DNA from 2 places in the Janibacter sp. FSL W8-0316 genome. Region 2 is predicted to be linked to the other one. Evidence: riboswitches for the same ligand, from Rfam matches in the RefSeq annotation. Region 2 holds a riboswitch; the other holds the start of a gene.

Region 1 (3,403 bases), 830 kb from region 2:
CGCTTCGAGACGGTCGCTGCGCGACCTCCTCAGCGACCGGGAGGGGTCAGCGCACCGCCCGGTCGGCGTTGACGACGCCCTCGCCGAAGATACCGTTGCGCTGGTCGTCGCCGACGCAACGCACGCTTCCTTCGTCATCGGGGCAGGGGATCTCGGTGGCGCTCTCGCCGAGCCGCTCGGCCACGTCGTCCGGGGCCATCCGGTCGCCGTGGGCGCTGATGATCAGCGCGGCGACGCCCGAGGCGTGGGGCGAGGCCATCGAGGTGCCCTGGTTCCAGACGTAGAGGCCGCACCGGCCGTCGGGGTCGGGGTCGTTGCCGCTGATCGACTCGGGGCAGCTGCGCACGACGATGTCGGCGCCGGTCTCGGTGACCCGGCCCTCGGCGTCGACGAGGCCCTCGGCCGTGACCACGGAGCGCGAGGCCGCGGAGAGGATGCCGCCGCGGCCCGAGGTCTCCTCGCCGCCGGGGGCGGCGACGTCGACGAGGCCGTCGTCGGGCGTCGAGGTCCAGTTGCTGAAGGTCGAGCGCACATTGCCCTCGTCCACCGAGGCGACCGAGATGACGTGCTCGCCGGCCAGCGGCAGTCGCTCGCAGGTCTTTGGGTCGATGGTCCGGTTGCGCGGGTCGCCGCCGTAGTTGGGGCTCGAGCTGTCGCGGCTCGGGTCGCCCATGTCGGCGCCGTCGTTGCCGGCGGAGGTCACGAGGGTCACGCCGGCCTCGTGGGTGAGGTCGAGCGACCGGTGGACGAGCTCGAGCATGACGTCCTGGAAGGCGGCCTGCTCCGGGCTGTCGCCCGGCGCCCCGCCCTCGCAGGCGTAGAGCCACGGGTCGACGTAGAAGCTCATGTTGACCACGTCGAGCCGCTGGTCGGCGGCGTGGGTCAGGGCGTTGACCGTGGGGCCGAGGAAGAAGAGCCCGGCGTCCTGCCCGGCCCGCAGGTCGACGAGCGTCACGCCCGGGGCCACGCCGGTGACGCCGAGGTCGTTGGCCGCGGCGGCGATCGTGCCGGCCACGTGGGTGCCGTGCCCGCCGTCGTCCTCGCCGACGGGGTCGATGCAGCTCTCGTGCTCGCACTCGCCGTCGATGTCGGGGATGTCGCTGACGAAGCTCTTGGACAGGCCCCTGTCGAGCACGGGCGCCAGGTCGGGGTGGCTGGCGTCGATGCCGGTGTCCATGACCCCGACGCGCACCTCGGGGCGCCCGGGAGTCACCTCGTGGGCGCCGCGCGCATTGACCGCCTCCATGCCCCAAAGCCAGCCGTCGAGGGGGTCGCCACCCTCCGGCACGTCCGGGGGCGAAGGGAGGTCCGCTGCGGGAGTCGTGTCGCCCGGGTCGGGCTCGGCAGGCGGCTCGGGGGTCCAGGAGGCGCTGCGGTCGGTCACCGCGTCGGTGACGCCGTCGACCCCCTTCGCCCGCTCGGCGACGTCGTCGTCCTCGCTGCGCAGGGTCACCATGCCCACCGCGGTGTTGACGGAGGTGAGCGCGAGACCGCCGGCCTCGAGCTCGTCGGCGACCCGGTCGGTGTCGCCCGGGTCCTCGACGAGGACCACCCAGTCGCGGCCCTCGCGCGGCGGGTCGAAGAGCTCGAAGCTCGACTGCGCCGGCGTCGAGCTCGGCCGGCTCGTGGCGCTGCTCGAGGTGGGCGACGAGGTCGCGTCGTCGTCGCCCTCGATGAGCGAGCAGCCGCCCACCGTCAGCGTCAGCGCGACGAGCGCACCCCAGGTCCTGCGTCCGCGCATGGTGGTCCCCTCTGTGCGTGCGGTGTGCCCCGAGTCTAGGAGGCGAAGGGAGGTCGCGGCAGGCGGTGCCGTAGGGTCGGGGGCGAGCCAGACGCACACCAGTGCAGAGGGAACCCGGTGCGAGTCCGGGACTGTCGCGCAGCGGTGAGGGTGACTGGCGGGGTGCGACGCCACTGGGCAACCAGCCCGGGAAGGCGCCCCGTCGGGATGATCCCGAGTCCGAAGACCTGCTGGCTCGTCACATCCGACCGGGCCTCGCGATCAGGCCCCCGATGCATCTGGAGACCCCGGTGTCCCACGACCGTCCCGGCGGACGACGTGTCCCCGCCGTCCCGCTCCTCGTCGCGCTCGTCGTGGCGACGGCGGTGAGCGCGGTGGTCTCGCTCGCCTTCGGCTCCGAGCCGCTCAGCGTCTCCGGCGTCGTCGACGTGCTGCGCGCGCGGCTCGCCGGCGGCCGGGGCGGCGACCCGACCTACGACACGATCGTCTGGGAGCTGCGCGCGCCGCGCGTCATCATGGCCGTCGTCGTCGGCGCGGGGCTGTCCATCGCCGGTGCGTGCATGCAGACGCTCGTGCGCAACCCGCTCGCCGACCCCTACCTGCTCGGGGTCTCCTCGGGCGCCGGCGTCGGCGCCACGCTCGTCATCGTCCTCGGGGTCTTCAGCGGTCTGGGCATCTGGGCGCTGTCCGCCGGCGCCCTCGGCGGCGCGCTGCTCGCGACCGCCCTCGTCTTCGGGATCTCCATGGCCCAGGGCGGGATCACCCCCCTTCGGCTCGTGCTCACGGGAGTGGTCATGTCGGCCGCCTTCTCGTCCGTCTCGAGCTTCCTCGTCTTCTTCAGCGCCGACCCGCGGGCGACCCAGTCGGTGCTCTTCTGGCTGCTCGGCAGCCTCTCCGGCTCGGTGTGGGAGCAGATCCTGCCGTCGGTCATCGTCGTCGTGCTCGCGACGCTCCTGCTCGTCGCGCTGCACTCGTGGCTCGACGCGCTCGCCGCCGGCGCCGACGTGGCCTCGGCGCTCGGCGTGCCGGTCAAGGGCCTGCGCATCGCCCTCTTCGTCCTCGTCTCCGTGCTCGTCGGCGTGCTCGTCGCGGTGTCCGGGGGCATCGGCTTCGTCGGTCTCGTCGTCCCGCACCTGGCCCGGATCGTCGTCGGGGCACGGCACCGCGTCGTCCTGCCGGTCGCCGCGGTCGGTGGCGCCCTCTTCATGCTCTGGGTCGACGTCGCGGCCCGGACCGTCGTGGCGCCCCAGGAGATCCCGCTCAGCGTGGTCACCGGTCTGGTCGGGGCGCCGGTCTTCCTGCTGCTGCTCGGCCGCCGTCACTACACCTACTCGGGAGGCGGCGAATGAGCCACCTGACCTGCCACGGGCTCGCCGCCGCGATCGGCGGGCGCACCATCGTCTCCGACGTCGATCTCGACGTGCCGCGCGGCTCGATGCTCGCGATCGTCGGGCGCAACGGCAGCGGCAAGTCGACGCTCCTGCGGGCCCTCACCGGCCTGCGCCGCCCCGTCGCCGGGACCGTGCAGGTCGACGGTGTCGACATGGCCGACCTGACCCCGCGGCAGCGGGCGACCCGCCTGGCCCACGTCGCGCAGGAGGACGGACCGCCCGAGGACCTCCTCGTCGGCGAGATGGTCGCCATGGGCCGCATCCCCCACCG
Region 2 (3,403 bases):
GATCGCGGCCGGACACGGGGCGCCGTCGTGGAGCAGCTCGAGCAGGTGGAAGAGGGCGGTCGGCGCATTGCCGATCGCGACGACGGCACCCTCGAGCCGCTCGCCCCAGAGGGAGACGGCGGCGGCCGCGCGGGTCGTGCCCCACTGGGCGGCGAGGTCGGGCACCTGCGGCTCGCGCAGGGTGCAGACCACCTCGTTGTCGACGGGCAGGCGGCGGCGGGTGACGCCCTGCGCGAGCATGTTGCTGTCGGTGAGGATCGGCGCCCCGGCGACGAGCGCAGCGTGGGCGGCAGCGGCGACCTCGGGGTGGCCGGCGATCTCGCTCGTGATGCCGACGTCACCAGCGGCGTGGATGATCCGCACGGCAGCACCGTGGAGGTCGGCGGGCAGACCGCTGAGGTCGGCCTCGTCGCGGATCATCCCGAAGGAGCGGCGGTAGATCTCCTGCCCGTCGGTGACGTAGTCGTACCGGCGAGGCGGTTGGCGAAGGGGGTTCATCAAGCCTTCTCGTGTTGTGCCGCAACGACATCCGCTGCGTTGGTGGGGTTGAGGGCGGTCGCGTGGGCGCGGGCGGGGTGGCCGCACGAGCGCTCGCAGCCGATGACGTGCACGGCCGGTCCGGCGACGTCGACGAAGGGGGCGGCCTCCCTGGCGAGGTCGCGCGTGCGGGTCGTCGTCCGCCCGCACGAGGGGGCTCCGGCGCAGGCGGTGAGGACGGTCCAGGGGGAGTCGGCGGCCGTGGCGAAGCCGGCCGCCGCGAGCTCCTCGGCCCGCCCCGCGGCCCCCGGCACGACGACCGAGCGCCAGGGCGTGACGACGATCCGCTGGTCGAGGTGGGAGGAGCCCTGCGACGACTCTCGAGACCCGGCGACCTCTCGAAGCCCCTCCACCATCGCCGGAGTCAGCAGCCCCAGCGGCACGAGCGCCACGAGGTCGTCCCCCGCCGGCCCCGGCTCAGGTGGGTCGCCCGCCACGACGTCGAAGGGGGAGCCCCCCGGCAGCAGGTCGCCCCGGTCCTCGTCGGGCAGGTCGCGCAGGTTCCACGTGCGGGTGTCGGTCCGGGCGGCGAGGAAGCGCCGGGCGACGTCGAGAGCCGTCGCGGCGGCCCGGGCGCGCGAGACGGTGACTGCGCGACCGTCGGCGACGACCTGTGCGGTGCCTTCGAGGCTCCTTCGTCGCACCTCAGGCAGCGTGGGCTCAGGCAGGGGCGGGGCGATGACCGCGACGTCCCACGGCTCGGCGAGCACGGGCCCGTCGGGGGAGGCGACGGCGAGCAGGAAGCGGCCCGGCAGCTCCGCCAGCCCGGGGTCCGCGAGCAGCTCCTCGTCGAGGGCGGTCACGAGGTCGTCGAGTCCGGCATGTGGATCGCCGACGATGTTGCGCGCCTTGTCGTGCGGCCCGGAGGGGACGAGCCCGAGGTCGTCGATCGCCGTGATGAGCTCGCGAGGGAGCGGGTCGGGCAGGCCGCGCAGCTGCAGGCTGCCGCGCGAGGTGACCGTGATGTCCGGGTTGCCGAACCGGCTTGCGAGAGAAGAGATCTCGAGCAGGCTGGCGGCGTCCACCCGGCCTCCCGGCACCCGCAGGCGCACCATCGCCCCGTCTGCCGAGACGAAGGGGGTGAGCAGCCCCGGGCAGCGGTCGGCCCCGCTGCGGGAGGGCGTCGGTGTGCTCACGGCAGGGCAGCCTACGCGGCGGTGTACTCACAGCGCTGCCGCGCTACTGCGGGCCCCCGGTAGGCTGCCCGCAACCGAGCAGCGCGGAACCCGGTGCAAGTCCGGGACGGTCCCGCCACTGTGAGCGAAGCCCCCTTCGCGAGTCAGACACGCTCTGTCGGCCGGCCTGCACGAGACCGTGCGGGTCCCTCCCTTCGATCGCGGGGCGCGGACCCCCGCCAAGGAGCCAGACGTGACCACCGTCGCCCTGCTGTCCACCTCCGACACCGACCTGCTGAGCGCGCGCAGCGCTGGCGTCGACTACGTCGTCGGCAACCCGGCCCGCCTCACCGACGAGCAGATCGCCGAGCGCGTCGCCGGTGCCGACATCGTCGTCGTGCGCTACCTCGGCTCCCCGCAGGGGCTGTGGGAGGGCTTCGCCGACCTGCGCTCGGCCAGCGCCCCGCTCGTCGTCCTCGGCGGCACCCAGGAGCCCGACGCCGCGCTCATGGAGCTGTCGACGGTCCCGCCCGGCACCGCCGCGGAGGCCCACCGCTACCTGGCCGAAGGGGGACCGGCCAACCTCGCGCAGCTGCACGCCTTCCTCGGCGACACCCTCCTGCTCACCGGCGAGGGCTTCGAGGCGCCGCAGGCGCTGCCCCAGTGGGGCGTCCTCGAGCGCGACGAGCCCGCCGCCCTCGACACCTCCGGCAGCGACACCCGTCGTCCCCGCGTCGGCGTCCTCATCTACCGGGCCCAGTACGCCGCCGGCAACACCGACTACGCGCACGCGCTCGCCGACGCGATCGACGCTGCCGGCGGCCAGGGCGTCGTCATCCACTCCGCCTCGCTGCGCGACGCCCCCGACGGTCTGCTCGAGCACCTCGGCACCCTCGACGCGCTCGTCACGACGGTCCTCGCGGCCGGCGGCACCAAGCCCGCCACCGCCGGCGCCGGCGAGGACGACGAGGCCTGGGACGTGGAGAAGCTCGCCGCCCTCGACATCCCGATCCTCCAGGGCCTGTGCCTCACCTGGGGCCGCGCCGACTGGGAGGAGTCCGACGACGGCATGAGCCCGCTCGACGTCGCGACCCAGGTCGCCGTCCCCGAGTTCGACGGCCGCCTCATCACGGTCGCCTTCTCCTTCAAGGAGTTCGACGACGAGGGCCTGCCGCACTACGTCGCCGACCCCGAGCGCGCCTCCCGCGTCGCCGGCATCGCGGTCAACCACGCGCGCCTGCGCTCGACGCCCGTCGCCGAGCGCAAGATCGCCGTCGTCCTCTCGGCCTACCCGACGAAGCACTCCCGCCTGGGCAATGCCGTCGGCCTCGACACCCCGGTCTCGACGATCCGCCTGCTGCGCGCGATGCGGGAGGCAGGCTACGACCTCGGTGACGGCTTCGTCGGGATGGACCCGCTCCCTCCGGTCGAAGGCGAGGCCGCTGACACGACGTCGGGCAATGCCCTCATCCACGAGCTCATCGCCGCCGGTGGGCAGGACGAGGAGTGGCTCACCCAGGAGCAGGTCGAGGGCGCGCAGGTGCGCATCCCGGCCGCGCGCTACCGGGAGTGGTTCGACGCCTTCCCCACCGACCTGCGCGAGGCGATGACCGAGCACTGGGGCGAGGCGCCCGGCGAGGTCTTCGTGCGGGACGTGGGTCGAGGTGCGACGGAGGAGCCTCGAGAGCAGGAGATCGTCACCGCGGCGCTCGTCCGCGGCAATGTCGCCCTGCTCGTCCAGCCGCCCCGCG

What was found. Region 2 has a riboswitch for cobalamin ahead of cobN (cobaltochelatase subunit CobN). Riboswitches for the same ligand answer to the same signal wherever they lie in the genome.
Region 1: another riboswitch for cobalamin. It lies ahead of NYE39_RS12490 (FecCD family ABC transporter permease); the one in region 2 lies ahead of cobN (cobaltochelatase subunit CobN).

Annotation. Positions count from the first base shown of each region.
Region 1 covers NZ_JBBOQX010000001.1:2,539,954-2,543,356, forward strand. Annotated here, with positions in the region: gene NYE39_RS12485 (S8 family peptidase) at 47-1,741, opposite strand; cobalamin riboswitch at 1,813-1,990, shown strand; gene NYE39_RS12490 (FecCD family ABC transporter permease) at 2,032-3,090, shown strand; gene NYE39_RS12495 (ABC transporter ATP-binding protein) at 3,087-3,403, shown strand, end outside.
Region 2 covers NZ_JBBOQX010000001.1:3,373,826-3,377,228, forward strand. Annotated here, with positions in the region: gene NYE39_RS16525 (precorrin-8X methylmutase) at 1-498, opposite strand, end outside; gene NYE39_RS16530 (hypothetical protein) at 498-1,673, opposite strand; cobalamin riboswitch at 1,717-1,846, shown strand; gene cobN (cobaltochelatase subunit CobN) at 1,906-3,403, shown strand, end outside.